DNA from 3 places in the Micromonospora sp. NPDC005299 genome. Region 1 is predicted to be linked to each of the others. Evidence: riboswitches for the same ligand, from Rfam matches in the RefSeq annotation. Region 1 holds a riboswitch; each other region holds the start of a gene.

What was found. Region 1 has a riboswitch for cyclic di-AMP ahead of ACFYPD_RS23145 (coiled-coil domain-containing protein). Riboswitches for the same ligand answer to the same signal wherever they lie in the genome.
Region 2: another riboswitch for cyclic di-AMP. It lies ahead of ACFYPD_RS31360 (coiled-coil domain-containing protein); the one in region 1 lies ahead of ACFYPD_RS23145 (coiled-coil domain-containing protein).
Region 3: another riboswitch for cyclic di-AMP. It lies ahead of ACFYPD_RS11445 (NlpC/P60 family protein); the one in region 1 lies ahead of ACFYPD_RS23145 (coiled-coil domain-containing protein).

The regions. Positions count from the first base shown of each region.
Region 1 is NZ_JBIAKG010000008.1:192,250-204,210, forward strand. Features, by position in the region: gene ACFYPD_RS23095 (MerR family transcriptional regulator) at 1-955, opposite strand, end outside; gene ACFYPD_RS23100 (saccharopine dehydrogenase family protein) at 1,003-2,178, opposite strand; gene ACFYPD_RS23105 (hypothetical protein) at 2,277-2,699, opposite strand; gene ACFYPD_RS23110 (LuxR C-terminal-related transcriptional regulator) at 2,873-5,821, shown strand; gene ACFYPD_RS23115 (DsbA family protein) at 5,828-6,379, opposite strand; gene ACFYPD_RS23120 (BON domain-containing protein) at 6,483-7,160, opposite strand; gene ACFYPD_RS23125 (hypothetical protein) at 7,409-7,813, opposite strand; gene ACFYPD_RS23130 (STAS domain-containing protein) at 8,251-8,610, shown strand; gene ACFYPD_RS23135 (SRPBCC family protein) at 8,741-9,193, shown strand; gene ACFYPD_RS23140 (hypothetical protein) at 9,195-9,704, opposite strand; gene ACFYPD_RS23145 (coiled-coil domain-containing protein) at 9,804-10,880, opposite strand; cyclic di-AMP (ydaO/yuaA leader) riboswitch at 10,885-11,015, opposite strand; gene ACFYPD_RS23150 (cation diffusion facilitator family transporter) at 11,159-11,961, opposite strand, start outside.
Region 2 is NZ_JBIAKG010000017.1:26,573-38,533, reverse strand. Features, by position in the region: gene ACFYPD_RS31430 (YciI family protein) at 1-310, shown strand, start outside; gene ACFYPD_RS31425 (RNA polymerase sigma factor) at 307-1,551, shown strand; gene ACFYPD_RS31420 (hypothetical protein) at 1,555-1,998, opposite strand; gene ACFYPD_RS31415 (EndoU domain-containing protein) at 2,014-2,520, opposite strand; gene ACFYPD_RS31410 (hypothetical protein) at 2,527-3,021, opposite strand; gene ACFYPD_RS31405 (hypothetical protein) at 3,024-3,347, opposite strand; gene ACFYPD_RS31400 (YbaB/EbfC family nucleoid-associated protein) at 3,347-3,772, opposite strand; gene ACFYPD_RS31395 (hypothetical protein) at 3,884-4,381, opposite strand; gene ACFYPD_RS31390 (CsbD family protein) at 4,513-4,686, opposite strand; gene ACFYPD_RS31385 (heavy metal translocating P-type ATPase) at 4,820-7,072, opposite strand; gene ACFYPD_RS31380 (hypothetical protein) at 7,087-8,067, opposite strand; gene ACFYPD_RS31375 (heavy-metal-associated domain-containing protein) at 8,103-8,312, opposite strand; gene ACFYPD_RS31370 (metal-sensitive transcriptional regulator) at 8,414-8,713, shown strand; gene ACFYPD_RS31365 (YibE/F family protein) at 8,742-10,067, shown strand; cyclic di-AMP (ydaO/yuaA leader) riboswitch at 10,222-10,353, shown strand; gene ACFYPD_RS31360 (coiled-coil domain-containing protein) at 10,357-11,376, shown strand; gene ACFYPD_RS31355 (carbonic anhydrase) at 11,443-11,961, opposite strand, start outside.
Region 3 is NZ_JBIAKG010000003.1:419,875-426,394, forward strand. Features, by position in the region: gene ACFYPD_RS11430 (zinc metalloprotease) at 1-654, shown strand, start outside; gene ACFYPD_RS11435 (pyridoxamine 5'-phosphate oxidase family protein) at 742-1,287, opposite strand; gene dcd (dCTP deaminase) at 1,366-1,944, shown strand; gene ACFYPD_RS11445 (NlpC/P60 family protein) at 2,016-3,053, opposite strand; cyclic di-AMP (ydaO/yuaA leader) riboswitch at 3,067-3,202, opposite strand; gene ACFYPD_RS11450 (N-acetylmuramoyl-L-alanine amidase) at 3,460-5,457, shown strand; gene ACFYPD_RS11455 (NlpC/P60 family protein) at 5,531-6,520, opposite strand, start outside.

The sequences.
Region 1 (11,961 bases):
GGGCGTCGAGCAGGTACTCCCGGTTCACCCCCACCCGCAGGCCGTCCGGGGCGTCGGGCCCGAGCACGCGCAGCCCGCCCCGGTCGTCCAGGCCGAGCACGACCACCTCGTGGTGGACCCCCGCGTACTCGCGGAGCAGCACCGGAGCGCCCTCGGCCGTGAGCGCGCGCCGCAGCGCCCCCACGTCGACCGGGATCCGGTGGGCGGGCGCGCCGCCGACCTGTCCGTGCAGCAGCCGCCGGTAGTCCGGGAAGTCGTACGGGAGCGCGGCGGCGGTCACCGGCCGGCCGGCCACCGTGACCTCGACCCGGTCCGGGGCCACGGTGAGATGCGCGTCCGGGGTGATCCCGGCGCCGGTGTCGAGCAGGGCGCGCAGCTCGTCGACCGCGTCCACCGGCAGCAGCGCGCGGACGGGCGGGCCGTCGACCTTGCCGCCGGCCCGGGCCACGGCCAGTCGATGCCGGTCGGTGGCGACCAGCCGGACGCCGTCCGGCTCGACCTCCAGCAGCACGCCGGAGAGCACCGGCAGTTCCGGGTCGGTGCCGACGGCGAACCGGACGGCGTCCACGGCGGCGGCCAGGTCGGCGCGGGACAGCACGAGTCGGGTGGTGGTCATGGGGTTCTCCTCCGGATCGATCAGGGTGCGGATCCGGGAGAGCTCACGGCGGGCGTCGGCGAGGCCGTCCTCCAGGCGACGCAGGTGCGCGTCCAGCAGCCGGTGCACCACGGCCGGCCGGTGCCGGTGCCGCAGCGCCTCGGCGATCCCGGCCAGCGGCATGCCGACCCGGCGCAGCCCGGCGACGAGGCGGGCCGGGGCCACCTGGTCATCGGTGTACCAGCGGTAGCCGGTCACCGGGTCCACCAGCGCCGGCACCAGCACGCCGGACCGGTCGTAGAACCGCAGCGCGCTCACCGTGAGCCCGCTGGCCCGGGCCAGCTCGCCGATGCTGCGCAGTTCGCTCTCCACGACGCCGGATCCTGGGCCCTCGACCCGGTCGAGGGTCAAGCGTCCAGCACCCGGAACGTGATCCCGGCCCGGACCAGCCGGTCGAGCAGGGCGTCGCCCATCGCGGTCACCGGGGTCACCTGCCCGGCGGTCGGGGGCAGGTCGTCGAGGGCCAGGCAGAGCGCGGACTCGGCGAGCATCTTGGCGGTCTCGTCGTAGCCGGGGTCGCCACCGGCCACCTCGGTGCGTACGGTCCGGCCGCCGCCGGTGCCGACGAACCGGACCCGGAACCAGGACTTCGCCCGCTGGGCGGCGCTCGGGCCCTGGCCGGAGGAGAGCCGGCCGAGCAGCCAGCGCCGGGTCGGTGGCAACTTCACCAGCCCGACCACGCCGGCCAGGCCCACGCCGGCGGCCAGCACGGTGGGCAGCCGCTTCACCGCGGCGAAGTGGCGGTAGCGGAAGTCCGGGCCGTACTCCGGGCGGGCCGCCGCCGACCGGCGGACGACCTGCGGGTCGATGGTGGGCAGCGGCACCGCCCACTGCCCGAACTCCCGGACCCGGCCGACCCGGCCGGGTACCGCCCGGACCCGGCGGCCCTCCGGCCGCGGCTCGACCGCCCGGCGCGCCTTCGCCGCACGGCTCATCTCGCCGGTGCGGGAGAACGCGGTCAGCGCCGAGTGGTACGTGCCGGCCGAGAACCGCCCGCCGGCCCGGACATAACCGTCCACGGTGACCGGTCCGTCGGTGGGCAGCTGCTTGACGGTGAACCAGGCGCCCAGGTCGTGCGGGATCGAGTCGAAGCCGCAGGCGTGCACCAGTCGGGCCCCGGTGCGCACCGCCTCGGCGTGGTGCCGCACGTACATGAGGTCGACGAACTCCGGCTCGCCGGTGATGTCGAGGTAGTCGGTGCCGGCGGCGGCGCAGGCCGCGACCAGCGGCTCGCCGTGGTGGATGTACGGACCGACGGTGCTGGCGACCACCCGGGCGCTCTCCGCCACGGCGCGCAGCGACGCCGGGTCGGTGACGTCGGCGGTGAGCAGCGGCAGCTCGGCCAGGCCCGGCTCGATGGCGGCCAGCCGGTCGCGCACGCCGGCCAGCTTGCCCGGGTTGCGGCCGGCCAGCGCCCAGCGCAGCCCGTCCGGGGCGTGCCGGGCCAGGTACTCGGCGGTGAGGCCGCCGGTGAACCCGGTGGCGCCGAAGAGGACGAGGTCGTACGGGCGGTCGTCGCGCATCCGCCGAGTGTGCCACCCCCGGCCGTTCGGATCACCGGGCGACGACCGCGGAATCCGGCCGTCGGTCCGCTGGACGGGACGCCGAGTGGGCGGCCGCGTCAGCCGGCGGTGGCGGGCCGGTCCAGCCGCGAGCGATCGGCCCGCAGCACCTCGCCGGTCTCCACGAGCTGCTTGGCCTCCCGCAGCACCTGGCGGAGGAACCGGCCGGGATCGTCGCCGAGCAGGTGGGCGGCCAGCCCCGGCAGCGTCGGCCCGCCGGCGAGCAGGCGGGCCGCCAGCTCGGTGCCGCGCCCGCCGGGGGCCGGGCGGGCGGACAGCTCCACCGCGCCGTCGAGCCGGCGCAGCGGTTCCGGCCAGCGCCCGGGCGGCAGCACCTCCTCGGGCCGGCCGGCCACCGTCACCACCTGCCGGCGTCCGGGCCGCGGATCGGCCGTGGGCGGCCCGCGTCGGTGCCGGCGTACCAGGGACCGCCCCGCGCCCGCCACCACGAGGGTGAGCCCGGCGCCGGCCAGCCGTCCCATCCGTGCCACCTGCCCCTCCCGTCGTCGGGGATCACCGGGCGGCCGGATCTGGATGGCCGGCCGCCCGCGTGTCTCCACCCTGCGGTCGGGTCGGGTGACCCGGGTTCGCCCGGAAGGGGTGAACCGGTCCGGTCCGGGTAACCGCTGCCCGCACCGACCGGGGGAGGGGCTGCATGCCGGAGGAGGCTGACCGCGTCGAGGTCGCCGCGACGCCGACCGACGTCACCGGGGCGGACGTGTTCGGCCCGCCCCCGCTCGCCCCGGCCGGCGCCGGTGCGGTGGGGGTCGGCGGAGTGCCGGGCGGAGGCGGGTCGGCGGGCGGCCTCGGGGTGGTGGGCGTGCCGCTGCTGGCGTCCCGGCTGGCGCCGGCCGCGCTGCCCGAGCCGGTGCTGGTCCGGCCCCGGCTGCTGGACCGGCTCGACCAGGGTGCCGCCGGGCCGGTCACCCTGGTCCTCGCGCCCGCCGGCTGGGGCAAGACCACCCTCCTGGCCGGCTGGGCCCGGGCCGTGCGGGCCGAGCCGCCGCCGGCCTGGGTGACGGTGGAGGAGGGCGACACCGGCGAGCGGCTCTGGGCCTACCTGGCGGCGGCGCTGCGGGCGGCCGCCGAGGGGGTCCCGGACGAGGGGCCCCGGCCGCCGGTGCCGGACGGCCCGCCCCGGCCGGACCAGCTCGAACTGCTCGCCGCGGCGCTCGCCGCCCGGGAACGCCCGGTGCTGCTGGTCCTGGACGACCTGCACCGGGTGACCGACCCGGCCGCGCTGACCGGGCTGGAGTTCCTGCTCCGGCACACGGAGGGGCGGCTGCGGCTGGTGGCGGCCGCGCGGACCGACCCGCCGCTGGCCCTGCACCGCTGGCGGCTGGCCGGCGAGCTGACCGAGGTGGGCCCGGGGGAGCTGGCGTTCACCCCCGACGAGGTGGCCGATCTGCTGGTCGCGCACGGGGTGCCGCTGCCGGCCGCGGCGGTGCCCCGCCTGGCCGACCGGACCGGGGGCTGGCCGGCCGGCCTGCGCTTCGCCGCGCTGGCGCTGCGCGCCCAGGCCGACCCGGCCCGCGCGGTCGACGGGTTCGCCGGCGACCAGCCGGACGTCGCCGGGTACCTGCGCGACGAGGTGCTCGCGCCGCTGGACCCGGCCGCCCGGGACGTGCTGCGCCGCAGCGCGGTGGCCGCCGCGGTCTGCGCCGACCTGGCCGACGCGGTGACCGGTCGGCCCGACGCCGGCCAGGTGCTGGCCGACCTGGCGCGGGAGGGCGGCTTCGTCCAGCAGGACGGGGGCAGCCCGCCCTGGTACCGGTGCCACCCGCTCCTGGCCGACCTGCTCCGCGAGGAGCTGGACCGGCTCCCCGCCGACGAGCTGCGCGAGCTGCACGGGCGCGCCGCCGGCTGGTACGCGGGCCACGACCGGCCGGCCGAGGCGCTGCGGCACGCGCTGGCCGGGGGCGAGTGGGACACCGCCACCGAGCTGCTGATCGCCCGCTGGCCCGAGCTGGCGCCGTACGAGCGGGACCGCCCGGCCGCCCCGGCCCCGCCCGAGCCGCCGGTCGAGGCGGTGCGCCGCGATCCCGAGCTGGCGCTGGCTGCCGCGGCCGAACGGGCGTACACCGGGGACGCCGAGGCGGCCGCCGGACGGCTGCGGACGGCCGTCGAGCACGCCCGCGACCTGCCCGCCCCGCGTCGGGACCGGTTCCGGCGGCTGGCCACCGCGGTGGAGCTGACCCTGGCCCGGCTCGCCGGGGACCACGAGGAGGTCCGCCGGGCGGCCGGGCGGTTGCTCGCCACCGCCGCCCCGACCGGGCCGGAGGACGACCCGCGGGCCGGGGCGGCGGAGGACGCCGACGTGCGGGCGGTCGCCGGCACGGCGCTGGGGCTGGTGGCCCTGGCCGAGGGGGAGCTGCCCGAGGCCGCCGGGCACTTTTCCGGGGCGCTGGCGGCGGCGCGGCGGGCGGGCCGGCCGCGTACGGAGCTGGTGTGCGCCAGCCGGTCGGCGCTGCTGGACGCGGCGCACGGCGCGCTCCGGTCCGCCGAACGCACCGCCCGGGAGGCGCTGGCCATGCCGCCCTCCGAGGGCTGGTCGTCGCGGCTGGACTGCGGGTACGCGTACCTCGCGCTGGCTCTGGTGGCGTGGGACCGCGACGAGCCGGCGGAGGCCGCGGCGAACCTGACCCTGGCCGGCCCGGCGACCGCGGAGCCGGGCGGGGCGGCGCTGGCGGCGCTCTGCCGGGCCGGACTGCTGGCTACCGGCGGCGAGCCGGCCGCGGCGCTGCGCGCCCTCGCGGCGGCCCGGGAGACGGCGCCCGGCCCGGAGCTGGTGGCCTGGCTGGTCGCCGACGAGGCCCAGCTGCGCGCCGCCGTCGGGGACCTGGAGGGCGCCCGTGCCCTGCTCGCCGACGCCGGAGCCGGCATGACCGACGTGACCACACCCGACCCGTCGCCGTCCGTCGGCCCAGGTCCGGCGGACCGGCCGGCGGCCGGCGCGGGACCGACCGGCCGGGAGCCGGACGGGGCCCGCGGCGGCGGGCAGGCCGCCCTGGACGTGGCCCTGGCCCGGGTGCGGCTGGGGGGCGGCGACGCGCGCGCGGCCGGCCGGGCGCTGCCCGACTGGACCGGTCCGGACGCGGATGCCTGGCCGCTGCCCGTGCGGCTCGCCGCCGGGCTGCTCGACGCGGTGCTGACCGGCGCGGCCGGCGACGACCGCGGCGCCGGGCGGATCCTGGAGCAGGTGCTGGACCTGGCCGAGCCGGAGGGCTACCGGCGGGTGTTCACCCGCGCCGAGCCGAGGGTCCGCGACCTGCTCGCCGCGCACCTCGACGCCGGCACCGCGCACTGGGCGACGGTGAGCGACCTGGTCCGCGGGGCGGACGAGCGCCGGGCCGACGAGCGCCGGGCCGACGAGTCACCGGGGCGTCCGGCCGGCCCGGAGCGGACCCTGGACGAGCCGCTCACCGAGCGGGAGCTGACCATCCTGCGCTACCTGCAGAGCATCCTGTCCAACGTGGAGATCGCGGGCGAGCTGTCGCTGTCGGTCAACACGGTGAAGACCCACGTGCGCAACATCTACCGCAAGCTCGACGCGACCCGCCGGCGGGAGGCCGTCCGGCGGGCGCGCGAGCTGCGGCTGATCTGACCGGGGTCAGGCGGTCTCGGCGGCGTCCACGGCGGCCAGCAGGTCCGCCAGGTCGTAGCCGCCGTCGTGACGCACCTCGTTGACGAAGAGCGTCGGGGTCCCGTCGACCCCGCTGCGGATGCCGCCGACGAAGTCCTGCCGCACCCGGTCGGCGTGGGCGTGACGCCCCACCTCCGCGCCGACCTCGTCGGGCGGCAGCCCGAGCTGCTCCACACCGAGCGACAGGTGCACCGGGTCGAGCTGGTCCTGGTGCTCGTAGAGCCAGTCGTGCATCTCCCAGAACCGCCCGCGCCGGCCGGCCGCCTCGGCGGTTTCCGCGGCGCTCTCCGCGTACGGGTGGACGTTGGCGATGGGGAAGTGCCGGTAGACCAGCCGGACGGTGTCGGCGCGCTGGCGCAGCACCTCGGCCAGATTGGTGTACGCGGCCCCGCAGAACCGGCACTGGAAGTCGCCGTACTCGACGAGGGTGACCGGCGCGTCGGCCGGCCCGCGGGTGTGGTCCGTCCCGGTCACCGGGAGCCGCAGCCGGGCGGTGGTGACCTGCAGTGGCGTCGTCATCGGGCCATCACCCGCCGATCCGGCGTGGCGTTCGGATCAGTCATGGTTCCCAGCCTCGCCCACGGCCGGGTGAGCCGGGATCACCCGGCCGGGGTGGTCCGCCTCACCGGCCCACGGTTACCCGGTTCTGCACCTCCCGGATGCCGGGCGCGCTCCACACCACCCGCTCGATCTCCTCGCGCTCACCGATCGAGTGGACGAACCCCTCCAGCAGCACCGTGTCGCCGTGCACCCGGACGCTGATCCCCTCCGCCTCGGTGGCGCCGTTGCGGGCCAGCGCGTCCACGATCCGCTCGGCCAGATCGTGCCCGTCGGGGCGGGCGCTCGGCCGCACGGTGATGCCGTTGCTCACCCCGCGTACGCCGGTGAGCCGGGCGACCGAGCGCTCGGCGGCCCGGCGCTGGTACTCCCACTCGACCTCGCCGTGCAGGGTGACCCAGCCGTCGGCGACGGTCACGTCGAGCGCCTCGATCGGCACGAACGCGTCCCACTCCAGGGCGCGACTGGCCGCGGTGGCGATCTCCGGGTCGCTCTTCTCGGCCGAGGTGGCGATCCGGACGGCGAGGTCGTTGGCGACCGCCCGTACCCGGGGCACCCGGTGGGCGGCCCGCTCGGCGGCCCACTTCTTGGCGTAGCTGTCCACCGAGCCGGCCAGCGTCACCACTCCCTCGGTGACGGTCACCCCGATCTCGTTGGGGCGTACCCGGGGCTCCCAGGTCAGTTCGTCGAGGACAGCGGACTGGATCTCCTGGTCGGTGCGGGTGGTCGTCGCGGTGGCCATGCTGGCTCCCTCCCGGGGTCGGTTCGCTGTTCGCCGGGCTCCGTCCGGCACGGAGTCCCGCAACCCCGATCCTGCGCGCGCTCCGGGTGACCCGCCCTCACCCGATGCGGGTGGACGGAGTGAGTGGGAGCGCTTCCACAATCCGCCGGGCGGCGGTTAGGGTGACCGACGGCAACCGTCCGTTGACCACACCGCACACACCACGGTGGCCGCCCCGACGCCGGGGGCGGCCACCGTCGCGTCCGGGCTCAGCCGTCCAGACCGGCGGGGGAGTTGGGGCGGTCGACGTCGACGAACTCGATCTCGTCGACGTCCCGCTCCCGGCTGCCGGCGGCCCGCGCGGCGGTGCCGGCGGCCCAGCCGATCGCCGCGCCGGCCAGCGCCGCGGCGATCAGCAGCGTCCAGGGCAGCGCCGGCCGGCGGCCGGCGAGCGCGTCGAAGGCGAGGCTGGCCCGGCGGCGGGCCTCCTCGGCGGCGGAGCCGACCAGGTCGGTGGCGTCGTCGGCGAGGCCGGAGGAGTTGCGGCGGGCCGACCGGGCGGCGTCCCGCACGCCGCCGCCGGCGGAGCCGGCGGCGGCGAGCAGGTGCTGCCACGCCTGGTCGGCGACCCGCTCCGGCTTGCTGCGGCGGTCCAGCAGGGTGGATCCGAACATGGTGTACCTCCTCGGGGTGCCGAAGTCCGGCGGCCAAATCGGACTCCGGGTGTCATCCGGCGCGTGACGGTTCGCTCACCGGGGCCAGTGCCCGCACCGGAGCCGGCGCAAACCCACCGGGGCGGGCCGGGTCGCGGCCGATCGGCGCGGCACCGGACGAACCACCCGAACGCGCCGGGGGCGGGTGCCACCCGGGCGTGCGCCCGCCCGCTACCCTGGGTCGGCGGATCGGCCGGGCCCCGCTCGGCCGATCGACCGGTGGGGACCCCGCGCCGCGGGGAAAACGGGAGCCCGAAGGTCCGGATTGGGATGCCCAGGTGTGCCCAGTACGCGAATTGCTCATCCCGAGGGGTGGCGACCGAGGCCGTCGGAGGAATACTCTCGGTCGCGGCCCGCGTACTGATGAGGCGCCCGTACGGGCGAGTGGAGGTGCTCGCGTGAGCCTGTCGATCGTGAAGTCGGTGCTGCCGGGTGGTGTGGTCCAGATCGCCCCGCGAGGGGAGATCGACGTCGACACCGCGTACGAGGTGCGGGAAGCGATCGCCGAGGTGCTCGCCAAGGGCCGCCCCTCCCGGATCGAGCTCAACATGCGGCTCGTCACCTTCATCGACTCGGTCGGCATCAGCGCCATGGTCGCCGGCTTCCAGACCTGCGAGGTCAGCGGCGTCAAGCTGGTGGTCACCGAGCCGAGCCGGTTCGTGCACCGGCAGCTCTGGGTGACCGGCCTGCTCGGCCTCTTCGGCGCGCCCGAGCCCTGGTTCGCCGACAGCACCCCCCAGGTGCTTCCCGGCGCCTGACCCGACCCACCCTCGCTGAGCCGCCGGACCCCGCCACCTCGCCGACCGCGGCCAGGGCCTTTCGACCCGTTGCGAGCCCGGCTCCGGTACGGGACGATCGTGCGGACCCACGACGGCGAGGGGGTGCCGCTTGCTCAGCAGCGACAGCTTCAGCTACACCGTGCAGGCCCGGTGCACCAGGGCCCACGCGGTGGCCCTGCTCGGCGACCTGAGCCGGCAGGGCGAGCTGCATCCGCTGATCGTCCGGGTCCGCCAACTGCCGCCCCGCCCGGGGGCGCTGGCCAGCTACGCGATCACCGACCGGCTGGCGCTCGGCCCGCTGCACTTCCCGGTCACCTACCAGGCCGATGTGCTGATCGCCAACGAGGACGAGGTCGTGACCGTGGCCCGGCAGCAGCCGGCCACCACGGTGCGTAACCACACCCGGCTGCGCGACGAGCCCGACGGGGTGGTGCGGATCGACGTGGAGATCACCCTCTCCGCCCCGGCGCCGCTGTTCGGCTACGCCTTCCGGCAGGCCCGGGCGGCCCACCTCGGCCTGGCCAGCCGGCTCGGCGCCACCCTGGAGGGGCGGGCGGCCTGACTCAGCCGCGCCGCCCGGCGGCCACCGGTCGCCGGGCCGCCGGTCGGGCCGGCCGCAGCCGCCCCCACGGCTTGTACGTGGACAGCACCGTCACGACGAGCAGCAGCGTGCTGGAGACGGTCGGTGCGACCACCAGGTCGACACGCAGGTGGTCGTCGGCCGCCCCGGCCAGCTCACCGAGGTGCCGGAGCCGCGGGGTGAGCAGGAGCAGCACGAGCGTGAGCACGACGGTGGTCACGGCGAACTTCACCAGCACCCAGCGCCAGCGCAGCAGCCCCCACGGGGTGAGCAGCGCGCTGGCGAGCCCGACCAGCCAGACGAGCACGCTCAGCGGGGCGAACAGCCAGGTGACCAGCAGCGCGGCCGCCGGGTAGATCACCTCCGGGTCGGCCCCGCGCAGCCCGGCCACGCCGAGGGCCAGCAGCACCAGGTCGGCGCCGAGCCACCCCAGCGAGGTGACCAGGTGCAGGGTGAGCAGGGCCTTGCGCCCGGCTGGGGAGAGTCGAATCATGCCCCCGATGCTCGGCCGTCACGGGCGTCGCGTCGTGGGCCGCGCGGCGACACCCGGCGTACGTCGTGGGGCGTAGGCCGGGTGCCGCCGGGGCGGAGATCAGTACACCGACAGGTGCACGTGGTTGGTGTGGTCGCTGGACGGGTCGCCGTTGCCCCCGCTGTACGCCTTCCAGCCGCTGCTGGGCAGCCAGATCTGCTTGAACCAGATCACGTAGAGCACGGCGAGCGCGTCGGCGTTGCGGATGAAGTAGGCGGCCAGGTTGTTGCCGTACGTCCTGTCGCCGCCGGTGGCCACGCCGCCGAAGCCGTCCTTCTGCGCGGCGAAGTCGCAGGCCCGCCCCTTCGGGTGCTCGCCCGAGCCGCTGGGCCGGTGGCAGGAGACATAGCGGGTGAAGCCGGCCGCCTTGGCCTGCTGGAGCGCGTGCAGCGTACGCGGGGTGATGCAGCCGTCGGCCGGCGTCGGGTCGTTGACGCTGCACGACTCGGGCGGCCAGGAGCCGTCGGCGTTGCGCGGGGCCGGTTTGGCGTTCGCCGAGGAGGTGCCCTGCACGCTGCCGCCACCGCTGCTGGACGCCCGGTCGTTCGCCACCTCCAGGGCGCGTTCGGCCTGCTGCTTGCGCTTGGCCATCACGGCGACCTGCTTGCGCTGCTCCTGGATCTCACCGGTGAGCGCGGCCTGCGTGCGGGTGGCCTCGTCCCGGGTCTCGATCAGGTCGCGCAGCGCCCGGTCCTCGTGCGCGGCCACCTGCTCCAGCGCCGCCGCGCGATCCATGAAGCCCTCCGGGCTGCTGCTGCCGAGCAGCGCCGCGGCCGTGCCCAGCCGCCCGGATCGGTACGCCACGCCGGCGATCTCGCCGACCTTGGCGTCGCGGACGGTCAACTCGGCGTTGACCGTCTTGAGCTGGGTGGTGAGCTGCTGCTGCCGGGTCACCGAGCGGTTCAGCGCAGTACGCGCCTCCAGCCAGCCCTTGCTGGCCGCGTCGAGCTGGGCGCGCAGCGCCGGGGTCCCGCCCTCGTCGTCGCCGGGTGCGGCGGCGAGCAGGCCGGTCGGGGAAGCCGACCACGCCGCCGAGGCGGGGGAGACCGGCGCGGTCACGACGCCGAGGGCGAGCGTCGCGACGAGCAGGGCCGCCAACCGGGCGACCGTCCGTCGTACAGGTGCCACTGGGGGCATTCACGTGTCCTTCCGTCAACCGCCGACCGGGTTAGCTGACGGGTTCGGGACGGAAGATCCCTACCGCTGACGCGGATGCACCCCACGAACGTGGTTCCCCGGCTCGCCCTGCGGGCGATTAGGCGCTGGCCGCCGCAGGCGCCGGTGGGCGCCGCCCGGCGGGGGCCGCGATCGAGCCTACCGGCGCTGTGCCGGGACGGCTCCGCTGGTGGGAGCCGGTGTCCCGGTCAAAACCGGCATAAGTGCACAATAACCACTTGGATTTAAGATTGCCCTAATTACCACTCGACCGCACCGCACGCCCCCGGAGACGCTCCGGGTTCGATCTGCAACGTGGCGTGATCGATCGAGAAGTCCTCGTGCAGGGCGGTCCGGGCGGCCGTCAGCACTTCGCCGACCTCCGCGCCCGGCGTCATGGTCAGGTGTGCCGAGGCCACCTCCATGCCCGAGGTGAGCGTCCAGACGTGCAGGTCGTGCACCTCGGCGACGCCGGGCACCGCGGCCAGCCGGTCGTGCACCGCGGTCACCTGGAGGTGCTCCGGCGCGGCCTGCACCAGGATCCGGACGGCGGCCCGGCCGAGCCGCCAGGTGCGCGGCAGGATGAACAACCCGATCGCCACGGCGACCAGCGGGTCGGCCCACCACCAGTCGGTGAGCGCGATGACCACGGCGGCGCCGATCACGCCGAGCGAGCCGAGCAGGTCGCCCAGCACCTCCAGGTACGCCCCGCGCAGGTTGATGCTCTCCTCGGCGCCGGCGCGCAGCAGCGCGAACGCGGCGATGTTGGCGAGCAGGCCGAGCACCGCCACGGCGAGCATCGGCCCGGCGAGCACCTCCGGCGGCTCACCGAACCGGCGTACCGCCTCGACCAGGACGTAGACGGCCACGGCGCCGAGCAGCACCGCGTTGGCCAGCGCGGCCAGCACCTCCAGCCGGTAGAGCCCGAAGGTGCGCTGCGGGTCGGTGTCGGCGTGCCGCGTGGCGCTGATCGCGGCAAGCGCCATGCCGATGCCGAGGACGTCGGTGAACATGTGCCCGGCGTCGGAGAGCAGCGCCAGCGAGCCGGTGGCGAACGCGGCCA
Region 2 (11,961 bases), on a different contig from region 1:
GGAGCGGAACGCGATCTTCGGCGAGGTCGACGTGATCATGAAGGAGCTGACCGAGTCCGGTGAGCTGGTCGGCGGGGAGGCGCTGGCCCACCCGGCGCAGACCCGTACCGTCCGGGCCGGCGCCGGGGGCACCGAGATCACCGACGGGCCGTTCCTGGAGAGCAAGGAGCAGTTCGCCGGCTACCTGACGGTCGACTGCGAGACCCCGGAACGGGCCGCCGAGATCGCCGCGAGCTGGCCGGACGTGCGGCACGGGCTCGGCGTGCTGGAGGTGCGGCCGGTGATGGAGCAGGCCGGGACGGAGATGTGACCGACCGGGCGGTCGAGGACCTGCTGCGCGCCCTCACGCCGCAGGTCCTCGGCGTGCTCGTCCGCCGGCACGGCCAGTTCTACGCGTGCGAGGACGCGGTCCAGGAGGCGCTGCTCGCCGCCGCGACTCAGTGGCCGGCGCAGGGCGTGCCCGACCATCCCCGCGCGTGGCTGGTCACCGTGGCGACCCGCCGGCTCACCGACGAGTGGCGCAGCGAGCGGGCCCGCCGGGACCGCGAGGTCGCCGTGGCGGTCCGGGAACCGGCGTACGCGGCGGTCGCCCCGCCCGCCGACGAGGAGCCGCCGAGCGGGGACGACACGCTGAAGCTGCTCTTCCTCTGCTGCCATCCGGCGCTCACGGTCAGCGCCCAGGTGGCGCTCACGCTGCGGGCCGTCGGCGGGTTGAGCAGCGCCGAGATCGCCCGGGCGTACCTGGTGCCGGAGGCCACGATGAGCCAGCGGATCCGCCGGGCCAAGCAGCGGATCGAGGCGGCCGGCGCCCGGTTCGCCATGCCCTCGGCGGCCGACCGCGACGCGCGGCTGCGCGCCGTGCTGCACGTTCTCTACCTGATCTTCAACGAGGGTTACACCGCCTCGAGCGGTGCCGAGCTGCACCGGGCCGAGCTGACCGGCGAGGCGATCCGGCTGGCCCGGGAGCTGCGCCGGCTGCTCCCCCACGACGGCGAGGTGGCCGGGCTGCTGGCCCTCATGCTGCTCACCGACGCGCACCGGGCGGCGCGCACCGGCCCGAGCGGTGAGCTGGTGCCGCTGACCGAGCAGGACCGCACCCGCTGGGACCGGGCCGGGATCTCCGAGGGCGTCGCCCTGGTGACCGAGGCGCTGACCTGGTCGGCCCCCGGCCCGTACCAGGTGCAGGCCGCCATCGCGGCGGTGCACGCGGAGGCGCCCACCGCGGCCGACACCGACTGGCCGCAGATCGTCGCGCTCTACCGGGTGCTGGCCCGGCTCGCGCCGAACCCGATGGTCACCCTCAACCAGGCCGCCGCGGTGGCCATGGTGGACGGCCCCCGGGCCGGGCTCGCCCTGCTGGCCCCGCTGGACGCCGACGAGCGGACCACCGGCCACCACCGGCTCGCGGCCGTCCGCGCCCACCTCCTCGAACTGGCCGGCGACCGGGACGACGCCCGCACCGCCTACCTGGCCGCCGCCCGCGCCACCACCAGCCTGCCCGAGCGGCACTACCTGGAGGTACGCGCCGCCCGGCTCACCACGGACCGGTGACGCTCAGAACAGGCGGCCGCGGTACGGGTGCGGCCGCCCCCACCGCTCCTCCCACTGCACCAACTCGGCCTGCCAGCCGGGCAGGTCGGGCCGGTACTCACGGATGAGATCGGGGTTCTCCGGGCGACTCACCAGGAACCGCCAGTACGCCTCGACCGCCTCGCGCACCTCGTCGAGCGAGTACCGACCGCCCTCGCCCGGGACCCACTCGTTCCGGAACTCGACGCCGCCGGCGGTGAAGCGGACCTCGTACTTGTCGCTGTCCCACTCGTCCTCGAGCGGCCGGCCGTGCGACACGTCGTCGACCATCGCGAGGGCGTCGAGACAGACCGACTGGTAGACCGAGATGTCGGTGATCAGCCAGGCGCCGAGCGCCCGGTAGCGCTGATCCGTCACCTCGAACAACGGCAGGCGAAACTCGTCGAGCGAGAAGGTGATGAACGCCAACAGAGGTCCTTCGGATCAGGGGACGACCGGCCATCCGTGCGTGAAGCCGCCCGAGCCATTGTAGAAACCCTCGATCACGAGGTCCTTGTACTTACCACGCCACATCTGCGTGCCCGGCACCGGCCGTGCGCCCTGGAAGGCGCCGCTGATGGCGTTGTCCACCTGAGCGGGCGTCCAGTCGTCCGGGAAGAAGGAACTCTCCCCGCCGTTGCCCTTCTTCGGCTTCCAGGCGCCGTGCGGCGGGTTCATTGTCGAGTCGAAGAACTCGGGCTTGGCCCGGTACGCCCCGGTCTTCGGATCCCGGACGACGGTCCCCGGCTGCAGCCTGCGGCCCGGGAAGTCCTCGCCCCCGGGCCGGTAGTGGTAGCCGGACCCCTTGGGCATGCCCGGCTTCACATGACCACCGAAGACATGTTCGGTGAAGTGCGGGTTCATCCGGTCGGGTCGGTTGCGCGTCTTGGTGCGCTTGAGAAAACGCAACGCGGCCCGCATCAACCGGCCGCCGGCCTTGCCTCCGCTCATGCCACGTCACCCGTCGAGGAGTTTCCAGAGCACCTCTTGGACGAGGTTGCCGACGATGGTCCGGGCCAACTGCTGGAAGATCGGGATCTCCAGGAGCGAGGCGCCGAAGGTGACCGCCGCCGTGGCGATCGCCTGGGCGATCTGGATGGCGAGGATGACCAGCTGCACGATCACGGCGATCTTCAGGGCGAGCACGATGGCCCCGCAGATGATCAGCCCGGTGCCGGTGAGCACGGCCGCGGTCACCCCGTCACGGAGGCTGTCGGCGGGGCTGTCCTCCCGGTTCCACCAAGACTGGAAGGCCGTGATGTCCTGGCCGGTGTGGCTGGTCCAGACGGCGGTGGCCCCCGTGTTCGCCTCGGCCACGACGCCGGACAGGGTGCCGGAGAAGCCGATCCAGGCGTTGCCCATCTCGAAGAGCTTGACCTCGTCCGCCTCGGGCCAGGTGTAGCCGAGGATGCCGAGCAGCGAGCGCAGCTCGCCGGGAAGTTCCAGACCCACCGTCAGCCTCCCAGCGCCTGTCGCAGCCCGTCGAAGCCCTGCGTGATGGAGGCTTCGATCTCGGCGTAGCGGGCGGCCATGCCGGTGAGGTCGGTGCCGGCGGCGGCGATCTCCTGGAGCGCGGTGTCGAAGCACTCGAAGGCGAACGCGGAGACCTCGTCGTGGGCGGCGCCGATCAGCGAACCGATGTCGTCGGAGCCCCAGGGCCGGCCGAAGGCGGCCAGCTCGGCCTGGAACGCCGTCAGGGCCTCGCTGAAGCGGGTGGCCACGTCGCCCAGCGCGCGACCGGAGCCGCCCAGCCCGTCCGGGTCGACCTCGATCGCCATCACCGGCCGCCCTGGCCGGACAGCCGGTCCTGGGCCTGAACCAGCGCATCGGTGAAGGTGGTGAGCTGCCGGCCGGCGTCCTCCTGGATCCGGCGCAGTTGCTCGCCGAGGGAGCCCAGGTCGACCTGGCCGGGGACGGCCGCGGTCGCCTTCTCCTGAAGGTCGGCGAGCGCCGCGTTGACCGCCCCGCTGATCTCCTCGGCCAGGGATTCGCTGGGCAGCCGCATCACCCGGGGGTCGAGGTTCAGCGCGGTGATCCGCCCGGGCGGACCGGCCGTCACCCGGACCAGGCCGTCGGCCGCCTCACCAGTCCCCTCCGGGGGCGGGGGCGCCTCGCCGTCGGCGCCGGCGGTGAACCGCCCCAGCGCGGACATGGTCTCGGACAGCACGCGGCCGAGGCCGGACGGATCGACGGGCTGGGCCATGGGCGTAGCTCCTCCGGGTCGAGGTCGCTTCGCATCCTACGAACTGTCCGCCACCGATGTGACCCCAGGGTGAGTCACTGTGGACTGTCTAACAGGGAGACCCGGCGAGCGTCAGGCCCGGCACTCCCGGGTGAGCCGCTGCGGGATCTCGACGAACGTGGAGCCGAGCCACTTCACCGGGGTCGACGACCTCGCGCCGGCCTCGATCCTCCGGGCCGCCTCGCCGACCAGCGCCTTGATCTCCGGATCCTCGGCCCGGGCGGCCTGCCCGCGTACGTCGTCGGCCAGGTCGGCCAGGTCGGCCTTGACCTGATCGTTGATCTGCTCGGGGGTGAGCTGCCGGCGGGTCGCGGCCGCGGAGTCGGCGGCGATCTCCTTGCTCTTGGCGATGATCAGCTTGTCGACCGCGGCGCAGACGGCGGCGGTGTTCGCCGCGGTGACCGGCGAGGGCGTGGCGGTGGCCGCGGGAGGGGCGGTGACGCCGGGCGCCGCGGTGGCGCTGGGCGCGGCGGTCGACTCGGCGGTCGGCTCTTCGGTGGACTGGCAGGCCGCGGCGAGCGCGGTCATCGTCACCAGGGCGGCGGCGCGGATCGCGGTGGTACCGGACATCGTTCTCCCGTGCGGTCGGCGGCCGTCGTTCCGGCCGGAGCGGGCGGTGAGGACGCGTGGCGGCCGGGGCCACCGCGCGCAGCACGCCGGGCCGGCAGGGCTGCCGGCCCGGCGAAGCGTACGACTCTGGGTCAGCTCTTGAAGGCGTCCTTGATCTTCTCGCCGGCCTGCTTCAGGTTGGCGGCGGCCTGGTCGTTGCGGCCCTCGGCCTCGAGGCGCTCGTCGTCGGTGGCCCGGCCGACGCCCTCCTTGACCTTGCCGGCGGTGTTCTCGGTCGCGTTGTCGATCTTGTCGTCGATACCCATGGGAACCTCCACTCAGCAGTTTCCTGACCAGGTGGAGGTACCCCGGCCGCCACCCGCTCAACCGCATCGCCCTCACCCGGAGTGAACGACGTGCCGCCGCCCCCGGAGACCGGGACCGGCGGCACGCGGCTGGTCAGCCGACCGGGCGGAAGCCGCGCAGCCGGAGGCTATTCGCCACCACGAAGACCGACGAGAAGGCCATCGCCGCGCCGGCGATCATCGGGTTGAGCAGGCCCGCGGCGGCCAGCGGCAGGGCGGCCACGTTGTAGGCGAAGGCCCAGAACAGGTTGCCCTTGATGATCGCGAGGGTCCGCCGGGACAGCCGGATGGCGTCCACGGCCGCCGTCAGGTCGCCCCGCACCAGGGTCAGGTCGGACGCCTCGATGGCCACGTCGGTGCCGGTGCCCATGGCCAGCCCCAGGTCGGCCTGGGCCAGCGCGGCGGCGTCGTTGATCCCGTCGCCGACCATGGCGACGGTCCGCCCCTCGCCCTGGAGCCGCTCGACCACGTCCACCTTGTCGGCCGGCAGCACCTCGGCGATCACCTCGTCGATGCCGACCTCGGCGGCCACCGCCTTGGCCACGGTGGCGTTGTCGCCGGTGAGCAGCACCGGGGTGAGCCCCAGCTCGCGCAGCCGGGCGACGGCGGCCCTGCTGGTCGGCTTCACCGCGTCGGCGACCGCGAGGACGCCGCGGGCCCGGCCGTCCCAGCCGGCCAGGACCGCCGTCCGGCCGGCGGCCTCCGCGCCGGTCGCCGCCCGGACGACCTCCTCGGGTACGTCGAGACCGCGCTCGCGCAGCAGCCGGAGCCGCCCGACCACCACCTGCCGGCCGTCGACCGTGCCGGTCACGCCGAGGCCCTCGGCGTTGGCGAAGCCGGCGAGCGCGGGCAGCGGTCCCGCCTCGGCGGCGCCGTCCGCGACGGCGCGGGCGATCGGGTGCTCGGAGGCTCCCTCCAGCGCGCCGGCGAGCCGGAGCAGTTCCCCGGCGTCCTCACCCTCGGCGGGCAGCACGTCGACCAGGGTCATCTTCCCGGTGGTGACGGTGCCGGTCTTGTCCAGCACCACGGTGTCGACCTGGCGGGTGGATTCCAGCACCTCCGGCCCCTTGATCAGGATGCCGAGCTGGGCCCCCCGCCCGGTGCCGACCAGCAGCGCGGTCGGCGTGGCGAGCCCCAGCGCGCACGGGCAGGCGATGATCAGCACCGCCACCGCGGCGGTGAACGCGGCGGTCGTCCCGGCCCCGGTGCCGAGCCACCAGCCCAGCGTGCCGGCGGCCAGGGCGATCACGATCGGCACGAAGACACCGGAGATCCGGTCGGCGAGCCGCTGCACGGCCGCCTTGCCGGTCTGCGCCTGCTCCACCAGCCTCGCCATCTGCGCGAGCTGGGTGTCGCCGCCGACCCGGGTGGCCCGGACGACCAGCCGGCCGCCGGCGTTGACGGTGGCCCCGACCACGGTGTCGCCCGGCGCGACCTCGACCGGCACGGACTCGCCGGTGAGCATGCTGGCGTCGACCGCCGAGGTCCCCTCCGCTACGACGCCGTCCGTGGCGACCTTCTCGCCGGGGCGGACCACGAACCGGTCGCCGACCACGAGCTGGTCCACCGGGACCCGGGTCTCCTGCCCGCCGCGCAGCACCGCGACGTCCTTGGCGCCCAGCTCCAGCAGGGCGCGCAGGGCGGCGCCGGCGGTCCGCTTGGACCGGGCCTCGAAGTAGCGGCCGGCGAGGATGAACACGGTCACCCCGGCCGCGGCCTCCAGGTAGATGTTGCCGGCCCCGTCGGTGCGGGTGATGTCGAAACGGAACGGGTGGGTCATGCCGGGCATCCCGGCGTCGCCGAGGAAGAGGGCCCAGAGCGACCAGCCGAACGCGGCGAGGGTGCCGAGCGAGACCAGCGTGTCCATGGTCGCCGCGCCGTGCCGCAGGTTGATCCAGGCGGCCCGGTGGAACGGCAGGCCGCCGTAGACGACCACCGGAGCGGCCAGGGTCAGCGACAGCCACTGCCAGTAGTCGAACTGCCAGGCCGGCACCATGGCCAGCACGATCACCGGCACGGTCAGCACGACCGACACCCACAACCGGGTACGCAGCCCGCGCAGCTCGTCCACCGGCTCGGCGGTCGCCTCGGCGGCGGCCTGCGCGGGCGGCGGCGGGACGACGGCCGTGTAGCCGGTCTTCTCCACGGTGGCGATCAGCTCGGCCGGGGTGACCTCGTCGGCGTACCGGACGGTGGCCTTCTCGGTGGCGTAGTTGACCGTGGCCTCGACGCCGTCCAGCCGGTTGAGCTTCTTCTCGATCCGGGCGGCGCAGGAGGCGCAGGTCATGCCGCCGATCGCGAGTTCGATCAGGTTCGGCGCGACCGGCAGGGACTTGGCGGATGTCATCGCGGCACCTCCCGTCAACTGTGCCCGTGCCCCGGGGTGCCGTGGCCGGCGTCCGGGGTCGGTGCGGTCGTGGGGGCCGGCGCGGCGGGCGTCGGCGTGGGCTGGTCCCCGGCCAGCACGGTGAACTCCGCGGTGTGCACCGCGTCGCCGTGCCGGAAGTCCAGGTAGAGACGGTACGCGCCGGCCGAGGGCACCTCGGCGGCGAAGGTGACCGCCGGCCCGGCCGGGGTCCGCCCGTCGCCGGGCGTGCCCTCCGGGTGCACGTGCAGGTACGCCAGGTCGCCCTGGCGCAGCGCCACCAGGTGCCCGTACGCCCCGAGGTAGGGCTGGAGGTCGGTGACCGGCCGGCCGTCCCGGCTGACGGTCAGGGTGAGCCGGCTGGTCCGGCCGGGCTGCGGCGCGCCGGCGAGGGTGACTGTGTAGCCGTCGACCGTGGTGCTGGTCGCGGGCGCCGGCAGCGACCGGTGCTCCAGTGCGCCGGGGACGGTGACGTCGACCCCGAGGGTGAGCGGCTCGCCGCCGGTCGGGGTGAAGTCGGCGAACGCCCGCCAGACGCCGGGCCCGGCGAGCGGCGAGGCGACCCGCCAGGTGCCGTCGGCGGCCAACTCCGGGTGGACGTGCCGGAAACCGGAGAGGTCGCGGCGGGCGACGATCAGGTGCATGCGCTTGTCGTGCGCCACGTCGAAGCGGGTGACGGGCCGGCCGTCCGGGCCGGTGATCCGGAAGGCGAACTCGCCCGCGGGGGCGGTCACCGGCTGGAGCGTGTAGCCGCGGTCGGAGACGAGCAGCCCGCCGGGCAGGTGGGTGGTGACGGTGGCCGCGTGACCCCCGTCGCCGTGGTCGGGTCCGCCGGAGTCGTGGCCGGCGTCGGTGGCGTCGTGGCGGGTCTCGGCGGCCGGGGTGACGGGGCCGGCCAGGTGGCCGACCCCGTACGCCGTGCCGAACACCGCCGCGAGGCCGAGGGCGAAGCCGCTCAGCTTCGTCGCCGTGTTCATCGTGATACCTCGGTTCCTTCGGGTCCGCGGACCCGTCACGCCCCGACGAGGTCGTAACCGGCCTCGTCGACGGCGGCGCGGACGGTGTCCGTGTCCAACGGGCTCGCACTCGTGACGGTGACCCGGCCGGAGGCCAGGTCGACCTGGACGTCGGTGACGCCCGGCAGCGCACTCACCTCGGTGCTGACCGAGTTGACGCAGTGCCCGCAGGTCATGCCCTGCACCTGGTACGTGGTGGTGACCATCGGCATTTCCCTTCCGCCGCATTCGTTACCGTTACCCGGTGGGGGTATCGGTCACAGAGAGGACCGTACCATACCCCCGAGGGGTACGGTATCCTCGACTCATGACCGCACCGACGACCCCGACCCGGGGCTACACCGCCAGCAAGGACCAGCTCCTCGCGCGGCTCCGCCGTATCGAGGGCCAGGTCCGCGGCATCGAGAAGATGGTCGAGGACGACCGCTACTGCATCGACGTGCTGACCCAGATCTCCGCCATCCAGGCCGCGCTGGACAAGGTCGGCCTCGGCCTGCTCGACGGGCACGCGCGGCACTGCATGCACGAGGGCGCCGCCGAGGGCCGCGCCGACGAGATGGCCACCGAGATGATGGCCGCCGTGGGCCGCCTGATGAAGCGCGGCTGACCAGGACGGGGGCGTGGGGAGAAACGCCATGGGCGCCGACCACACCCGTCCCGCTCCGTCCGCCCCGCCGCGGGTACGACGGATCCTGGTCGCGACGGTGGTACCGCTCTTCCTGATCACGGTGGTCGCCGCGCTGGTGCTCTGGCCCCGGCAGGACCGGGAGCCGGCGGACGCGCCGGCACTGCCCCGCTACCACGGCACGGTGACCCGGGTGGTGACCGAGCCGTGCCCGCCGACGCCGGAGGCGCCGGACGGCGGCCCGGGCGGGTCCGCCGGCCCGTGCGGAACGGTGACCGTCGCCGCCGAGCAGGGTCCGGACGCCGGCCGGCAGGTCGAGACGCCGATCCCCGCCGGACCCGGAGCGCCCCGGGTCGAGGTCGGCGACAAGGTGATCCTGGTCGAGCTGACCGACCCGGCCGACCCGGCGGTGAAGACCTACGACATCGCCGAGCACCGGCGCGGCACGCCGCTGGTCTGGCTGGCGGTGCTGTTCGCCGTGGCGATCGTGGCGTTCGGCCGCTGGCGCGGGCTGGCCGCGCTCGGCGGGCTGGTGGCGAGTTTCGCCATCCTGCTCGGTTTCGTGCTGCCCGGGATCGGCGCCGGCCAGCCGCCGCTGCTGGTGGCGATCGTCGGCGCCGCGCTGATCATGTTCGTGGTGCTCTACCTGACCCACGGGATCACCGCGCAGACCTCGGTGGCCGTGCTCGGCACGCTCGGCAGCCTGGTGCTGACCGGCGTGCTCGGCACCCTGGCCACCGCCGCCACCCACCTGACCGGATTCGGCAGCGAGGACGCGACCACCCTGTCGATGTTCCAGCGCGACGTGGACCTGCACGGCCTGCTGCTGGCCGGCATCGTCATCGGCTCGCTCGGCGTGCTGGACGACGTCACCGTCACCCAGGCGGCCACGGTCACCGAACTGGCCCACGCCAATCCGGCGCTCTCCCGTCGGCACCTCTACCGGGCGGCCACCCGGGTGGGCCGGGCGCACATCGCCTCCACGGTCAACACCATCGTCCTGGCGTACGCGGGCGCCTCGCTGCCGCTGCTGCTCCTGCTGGTCGCCGACTCCCGGCCGGTGAGCGAGATCCTCACCAGCGAGTTCCTGGCCCAGGAGATCGTCCGGAGCGCGGTGGCCACGCTCGGCCTGATCGCCGCCGTACCGCTGACCACCGGACTGGCCGCGGTGGTCAGCACCGCCGGGCGGCGCGGGACCACCGCGGGGCCGGCGGAGCCCTCCTCGCGGCGCCCTCCGGCCGGGCGGGACGAGGCGCTGGAGGCCCTCGGCGGGGCACCCGGCCCGCGCGCCGGCGGGTGGCCCGACGGCGACAGGAGCACGGAGGCCGCATGGTGACACTCCGCAGCGTGACGGCGGACGTCAAACGCGATCCTGGTCACGCAGGGCGAGGACGAATTCTCGCTATTGGTCGGCTTCCGGACGTAGAACCAGGGTAGGACTCTCGGGTAACCTCGCTGCCGGTCACCGCCGAAGGCGCGCACCGGCGCCAGCGGTGCCGCCGCCCAATCGCCCGCGGGCGAGCCGGGGAACCAGGTACATGGGGTGAATCCGCGCGAGCGGTAGGGGCCACTTCCGTCCCGAACCCGTCAGCTAACCCGGTCGGCGGCCGACGGAAGGGAACACTGTGACGGCACCCCTGCGCCGCTGGCTGACCCCCGTGGTGGCTGCGCTGGCCGCGCTCACCGTGCTGGTGGGGCCGACCCCGGCGACAGCCGCTCCGAGCACCCCCACCCCCTCGGGGCACTCCGAGGAAGAAGACGACCCCCTCATCACCGAGGCCATCGACGCCGCCAACCGGGCCTACCTCCAGGCCAAATCGAAGCTGGACACGTCGCGTAAGCGCCAACTCCAGCTCGCCCTCGAGGTGAAGGCGGCACAGGGCGAACTCGACGCGCTGAGCCCGCAGGTGGCCCAGATCGCGGCGCAGTCCTACCGGACCGGCCGGATGGGCGCCATGGCCATGCTGATGGAGAGCAACACGCCCGACTCGTTCGTCCGGCGGGCGGCCGCCCTCGACGAGCTGAACCTGCTGAACTCGCAGAAGCTCGCCGCCATCAACGCCGCGAAGACCCGCGCCGAGCAGGCCAAGATTGCGCTCGACGCCGAGGTACGGGAGCAGGAGAAGCAGAAGAACGCGATGGCCCGCGAGAAGGCCGAGACGGAGAAGGCGCTGAAGCTGGTCGGCGGGATCGGCTTCACCGGCGGCCTGGTCTCGGCCACCTCGCCGGTCGCCCGCGTCGGGCCGGGCCGGACCTCCGACGGCGACTGGAAGCCGGAGTCGTGCAGCGAGAACGACCCCACCACCTCGGGCTGCGTCACCCCGCGCACGCTGCACGCCTACAAGGAGGTCAAGCGGGCCGGCTTCAACCGCTTCGTGGGCTGCCACCGGAACGGCGGGCCGTTCGAGCACCCGAAGGGCCGGGCCTGCGACTGGTCGTTGCAGAAGAGCGGCTTCTCCTCGTGGCGCACCAAGGACCAGCGGATGTACGGCAACAACGTCGCCGCCTTCCTCATCCGCAACGCGGACCGGCTGGGCATCTACTACGTGATCTGGAACCGGCAGATCTGGTTCCCGGCCACCGGCTGGAAGTCCTACAGCGGACCCTCCGACCACACCGACCACGTGCACATGTCGCTGCTCTGACGACGTACGCCGAAAGGGGCCGGCCCGCGACGCGCGGGCCGGCCCTTCGACGTTTTCTCAGCTCGGTCAGCCGGCGAGCGCCGGGTCCGCGGGCGCGGCCGGGGCGGGCACGGGGGTGGCCGGCGCACCGGCCGGGGCCTGCGCCACGGTGCGCACCTCGCCCGCGCTGAGCCGGTACGACAGGCCGACCACGGCACACCGCCCGGCGGCCACCTCGTCAGCGAGCACGGCGGACCGGGCCAGCAGCGCCTCCACGGTCTGCGCGATGTGGATGTCAACGATCCCGTCGAGATCCTCGACGCCCTCCCGGGTGGCCCGGAGCAGGCTGGGCGCGACGGCGTCCACCACGGCGCCGAGGTGCCCGGACGGCGAGGTGCCGGTGCGGACCGCCTCGCGGGCGGCCTGGACGGCGCCGCACGAGTCGTGGCCGAGCACCACCACGAGCGGGGTGCCCAGCACGGTCACCGCGTACTCGACGCTGCCGAGCACCTCGGGGCCGGCGGTGTGGCCGGCGGTGCGGACCACGAAGAGGTCACCGAGGCCCCGGTCGAAGATGATCTCGGCGGCGAGCCGGGAGTCGGAGCA
Region 3 (6,520 bases), on a different contig from region 1:
GTCCACGTCATCCAGCGGGACAGCACCCGGGCCGGCGGCAACATCCCGGACTCGATGGTGACCCAGCAGATCGCTGTGCTGAACACGGCGTACAGCGGTGGCACCGGTGGCGCCGCGACCGCCTTCAGCTTCCAGCTGACCAAGGTGCACCACGTCACCAACGCCGCCTGGTACCCGATCGTCCAGGGCTCCTCCGCCGAGCGCTCGATGAAGACGTCGCTGCGCGAGGGCGGCAAGAACACCCTCAACCTCTACCTGGGTGAGTTGAGCGACGACCTGCTCGGCTGGGCCACCTTCCCGCAGCGCAAGCTGAACAGCATGGACGGCGTGGTCGCGCTGAGCGAGTCGCTGCCGGGTGGCACCGCCACCAACTACAACCAGGGCGACACCGGCACCCACGAGGTCGGCCACTGGCTGAACCTCTACCACACCTTCCAGGGTGGCTGCTCGGGCTCGGGCGACAGCGTCTCCGACACCCCGGCCGAGGCCTCGCCGGCCTTCGAGTGCCCGACCGGTCGCGACACCTGCACCGCCACCGGCAAGGACCCGATCACCAACTTCATGGACTACACCTACGACTCGTGCATGTACCAGTTCACCGCTGGTCAGGCGAGCCGCATGCTGACCGCGTGGAACGCCTACCGCGCGGCCTGACCGCCACGCATCACACGCCGGTGCCGGTCCCGTCCTCGGACGGGGCCGGCACCGGCTTTTCACGGCAGGAACCCATCGGGTACGGAGTCAGGCCGCGGGGCGTCGGGTGTCGAAGCCGTGCCGGCCCCGCCGGCCTTCCGGGGCGAGCGGGTCACGCCGGGCCAGGGCGGTCGCCCGCGGATCGAGCCAGACGCGCACCTCCGGCCGGCCGGAACCGGGGCGGGCCACCTGGTCGCGCCGGGTCAGCATCGCCACGTCGACGGTGAACTCGAACAGTCGCCAGTCGCCCTGCGGCGCGGCCCGGCCGATCCGGGCCACCCGGGCGACGGTCGCCGGGTCGGTCACCGGGAGGGCGCGGCCGGCCACGTAGGCCTCGTCGTCGCACTCCTCCGGCGGGAAGGAGTGCAGCGCGTAGCGGCCGTCGCGTTCGAGGTCGCGACGCTTGGGCGAGTCGATGACGAAGCACCAGAGCCCGTCGTCGGTGATGACCGGGGAGACGGGGTGCACGCGCGGGCCGCCGTCGGCGCGGACCGTGGCGAGGTAGCCGAAACCCGGCCCGTACTGCTGCAACAGGAGGCGGATCTCGTCGGCGAGTCGGGGCTCGTCGGCGGCGAATTCGGACCAGGAAGCCATGCGGACATTCTATCGAACAGGTGTACGAAGATGTAGTCCGACACGCAGGTCACCCGTACCGGTCGCTATGGTGTTCCGATGCTGCTCTCCGACCGCGACCTGGTCTCCGAGATCAAGGCGGGCACGCTCGCGCTGGAGCCCTTCGAGCCCACGCTGGTGCAACCGTCCAGCATCGACGTACGTCTGGACCGGTTGTTCCGGGTCTTCAACAACCATCTCTACACGCACATCGACCCGTCCGTGCAGCAGGACGACCTCACCTCGATGGTGGAGGTGCCCGAGGGCGAGCCGTTCGTGCTGCACCCGGGCGAGTTCGTGCTCGCCTCCACGCTGGAGGTGATCTCGCTGGGTGACCAGCTCGCCGGACGCCTGGAGGGCAAGAGCTCGCTGGGCCGGCTCGGCCTGCTCACCCACTCCACGGCGGGCTTCATCGACCCGGGCTTCTCCGGTCACGTCACGCTGGAGCTGTCCAACGTGGCGAACCTGCCGATCACGCTCTGGCCGGGCATGAAGATCGGCCAGCTCTGCATCTTCCGGCTCTCCTCGCCGGCCGAGCACCCGTACGGCTCTGCCGTCTACGGCTCGCGCTACCAGGGCCAGCGCGGCCCGACCCCGAGCCGCTCCTGGCAGAACTGGCGCACCTGGCCGACCCGCTGACCAACCGGAAAGCGGTAAAACGGGGGCCCCTTCCGCTACCTGAGGCGTCAGAAGGGGCCCCTCCTCACCACTCAGCCGGGGCGGCCATAGCTGTTGATCTGGCCGTCGTCGACGCGCTTCATCGTGATCGGCTTGCCGGACTGGGAGGCGTGCACCACCCAGCCGTCACCGACGTACATGCCGACGTGGTGCAGGTCGCTGTAGTAGAAGACGAGGTCACCGGCGCGCAACTCGCTCCGGCTCACCCGCCTGGTCACATTGTGCTGCTGCCGGGCGTTGTGCGGCAGCGAGACGCCGGCCTTGGCCCAGGCCGCCATGGTCAGGCCCGAGCAGTCGTAGTGGTCCGGGCCGGCGGCGCCCCAGACGTAGATCTTGCCGATCTGGGCGCAGGCGAACTTGACCGCGACGCCGGCCGGGCCGCCGGGGTAGCCGGCGGGGCAGGGCGCCGGGCGCAGCGGACCGCCGCCGCCGTTGCCGTAGACCTTGAGGCGCAGCTTCTGGAGCTTGACGATCTCGGCGTCGATCTGCTTCTTCTTGGCCGCGAGCTGGGCCTCGGTACGCGACAGCTCGGTGATCATCTCGTCCAGCGGCTGCTTCTTGGCGGCCAGCTGGTCGCGCAGCTCCGCGACGGTCCGCACCTGCTCCTGTTGGCGGTTCGCGAAGCGGTCGAGCAGTGCGAGGCCGTCCACCAGGTCGCTCGGCGACCGGCTGCCCAGCAGCGCGTTGACGGTGGAGAGGTTGTTGTCGCCCTTGTACGCGTCGGCGGCGAGTCCGCCCACCTGACCGAGGGCGGCGTCCACCCGGGCCTGGAGCGGGGCGATCTGCTTGGCCAGCGAGGCGGCCTGCTTCCGCTTGGCGGCGAGCTGCTCGCGGGTGGCGTTGACCTGTTCGATGATCGGTTCGAGCTTGTTCCAGTCCTGGTCGATCTGGCGCTCGATCTCGGCGACCGACGGTTCGGCGTGTGCCGCCGTGGCGCCGCCGGTCAGGACGACGGCGGAGCCGACCAGGGCGGCGAGGGCGGTGGTGCAACGGGACCAGCGGGAACGCGGCGTAGCCGTCGACCGGTCGACCGACCGGACCGACGGTGGCCGCGGGGCATGGTGTGCCACCGGGCTTCCGTACTCCTTCTTCCTGGCCGCCTACCGGGTTAGCTGACGGGTTCGGGCGGGAAGGGAGGCGCCCTACCGCAGTGGCTGCGGATTCACCCCAGATACCTGGGTCCCCGGCTCGCCCGGAGGCGACTCGGCGGTGTCGGACCGTCACCACCCGGGATGGACGGTGAAGCTCGCGGCCGACGATTGACCAGAGTAGAGAGCGTCGTTATCAATCCGCAACCCGAGACGCCGTGACACTCCGTACGTCCTGCCCGCCCGGAATGAAGGATTTCTTCATACGAGATTACTTGCTGGAAAGGTATTGACCCGGAGGGTGTGCGGGGTGAGGGTGAGGACGCAGTGACCCCCATCCCTGTCTGGAGGTTCGATGCACCTCTCACCCCCGCCGTCGGGTAGACGGATGCTGCTGGCGGCCGCCGTCGCGGCGGCCACCGCGCTGGTGGCGACCGGACCGGTGGCCGCCGAACCGCTCACCGCCCAACCCACCAGCGACCGCCAGGAGCAGTACGCCGCCGCCGCAGCGGAGTACGGCGTGCCGCAGAGCGTCCTGCTCGGCGTCTCGTACCTGGAGTCGCGCTGGGACACCCACCCGGGCCAGCCGAGCACCAGCGGCGGCTACGGCCCGATGCACCTCACCGACGCCCAGCAGGTCCTCGCGACTCCGGCCAGCGGCCACGTGGACGAGAACGAGGACCCGCGGGGCGATGACTCACGCCCGCTCACCCTCGACCCGGCCATCGCGGCCGCACCGGCGGAGGACGTGCTGCCGCAGGCGTCCCTGCAGACGCTCGACGCCGCCGCGGCGCTCACCGGCCTCAGCGAGGAGGGGCTGCGCACCGACGCGGCCGCGAACATCCGGGGCGGGGCGGCGCTGCTCGCCTCGTACCAGAAGCAGTTGGGTGCGCCGGTCGGCCCCGGCAGCGACCCGGCGGCCTGGTACGGCGCGGTGGCCCGCTACTCCGGCGCGGACACCGAGGACGCGGCGGCGGCCTTCGCCGACGAGGTCTACGACCAGCTCGGCCTCGGCGCGGCCCGGACCACCGACGACGGCCAGCGGGTGACCCTCGCCGCCACCGCCGTGACGCCGGACCAGTCCGGGCTGCACAAGCTGGGGCTGCGCCGCGCCGAGCGGCCGGACGGCCTGGAGTGCCCGGTCCGCCTCGCCTGCGAGTGGATCCCGGCCCCCTATGAGAAGTACGGCCCGAACTCCGGCGACTACGGCAACCACGACCTCGGCAACCGGCCGGCCCAGCAGAAGATCGAATACATCGTCATCCACGACACCGAGGGCTACTTCGGCCCGAGCGTGAAGCTGGTGCAGACGAAGACCTACCTGGGCTGGCACTACACGCTGCGGTCGGTGGACGGCTACGTGGCCCAGCACATCAAGGCCAAGGACGTCGGCTGGCACGCCGGTAACTGGTACGTCAACGCCAAGTCCATCGGTATCGAGCACGAGGGCTTCGCCGGCCACGGCACCTGGTACACCGAGGCCATGTACCGGACCTCGGCCAAGCTGGTCCGGCACCTGGCGCTGAAGTTCCAGATCCCGCTGGACCGGCAGCACATCATCGGCCACGACAACGTGCCCGGCACCACCGCCGGCACCGTGGCCGGCATGCACTGGGACCCGGGCCCGTACTGGGACTGGTCGCACTACTTCGACCTCATGAAGGCCCCGTTCCGGTCCCTCGGGAACGCGCACACCGGCCTGGTCACCATCGACCCGGACTTCGCCACCAACCAGCCCGCCTTCGTCGGTTGCAACCAGCAGCCGCCGGGCGTCCCGAAGCCCACCCCGCCGGCCGCGCCGTGCCCGCTGCGCGGCTCGTCCGCGGTGGTCCTGCACACCGCACCGAGCGCGACCGCCCCGCTGGTCAACGACCGCGGGCTGCGGCCGAACGGCACGCCGGACACCATGTACATCTCCGACCACGGCGCCCGCGCCTCGGCCGGGCAGACGTACGCCTTGGCGGACGTGCAGGGTGACTGGACGGCGATCTGGTACCTCGGCCAGAAGGCCTGGTTCCTCAACCCGGCCTCGGCGCCCACGGCCAAGTGGTCGACGGGCTTCGTGGTGACCCCCAAGCCGGGCAAGGCCACCATCCCGGTGTACGGGCGGGCCTACCCGGAGAAGGAGGCCTACCCGGCCACCATCCCCTTCCAGGGCGTCTCCCCGCTCCAGTACACCTTCGCGGCCGGCCAGCGGTACGCAGTCGGCGGCGTCCTGCCGAGCGAGTACTACCGGGCGGTCTCGTTCGACGGCTCCGCGCCGGACGACCGGACCGTGGTCCGCGGCGAGACCCGGTACGTGCAGATCCAGTTCGGCCACCGGATCATGTACGCGAACCTCGACGACGTGCTGATCCTGCCGTCCCCGATCGGCGCACCGAGGTAGTAGCAGCGGCGCTCCACGGCGAAGGCCCCCGGTCCGCATGGACCGGGGGCCTTCTCGTCGTTCGGGGGACGGGTCAGCTGACCCGGACGAAACCGGCGAGCGGCTGTGTGCTGATGCTCGACACCTGGACCGGCTTGCCGGTCCGCGGGGCGTGCACCATCACCCCGTTGCCGAGATAGAGCCCGACGTGGTGCAGGTCGCTGCCGAAGAAGACGAGGTCACCCGGTCTGGCCTCGGAGCGGGAGACCTTGCGGCCCTCGTTCCACTGCGCGCCCGTGAAGTGGGTGAGCGAGATGCCCGCCGCCTTGTAGGCGTACTGGGTGAGGCCGGAGCAGTCGAACGAGTTCGGGCCGGTGGCGCCCCACACGTACGGGTCGCCGACCTGCGCGCATGCCGTCTTGATCGCGGTACGCGCGGCGCTGCTGACCACGCCGTCGATGGCCGGGCAGCCCGCCGGGCGGATCGAGGTCACCGGCAGCATCGCGGTCAGCCGCTTGATCTCGGCGTCGATCTGCTTCTTCTTGGTCGCCAGCTCTTTCTCCTGCTTGAGCTCGGTGGCGATCAGCGCGTCCAGCTTCTGCTTCTGCCGGTTGTACTTGTCCCGGACGGCGAGCACGCCGGCGATCTGCTTGCGCTGGTCGTCGGCGAGCCGGTCGAGGATGACCAGCTGCTCGGCGAGGGTGCCCGGGCTGCTGTTGACCAGCAGGGCGCCCATCTCCTGGGACGGGCCCTGGATGTAGTAGCGGGCGGCGATGTCGCCGACCTTGTTCATCGCGAGCGCCGACTCCAGCTCCAGCGGCACCATCTTCTTCTGCAGGTCCGCGGACTTCTTCTTGTTGACCTTGAGCTGGGAGCGGACCTTGTTGTACTGCTCGATCGTGGGTTCGAGCTTCTCCCACTGCTTGTCGATCTGGGCGTCGATCTCGTCCACCGACGGCGCCGCGTGCGCCGGGGCCGCCAGCAGCCCGGCGCCGACCGCGACGGCCGCGACGACGGTGAGGAGACGGCGTACCACCCGGTGGAACCCGGCCGGTCGGCCGGGCGGGCTCGGGGCGTGACGTTG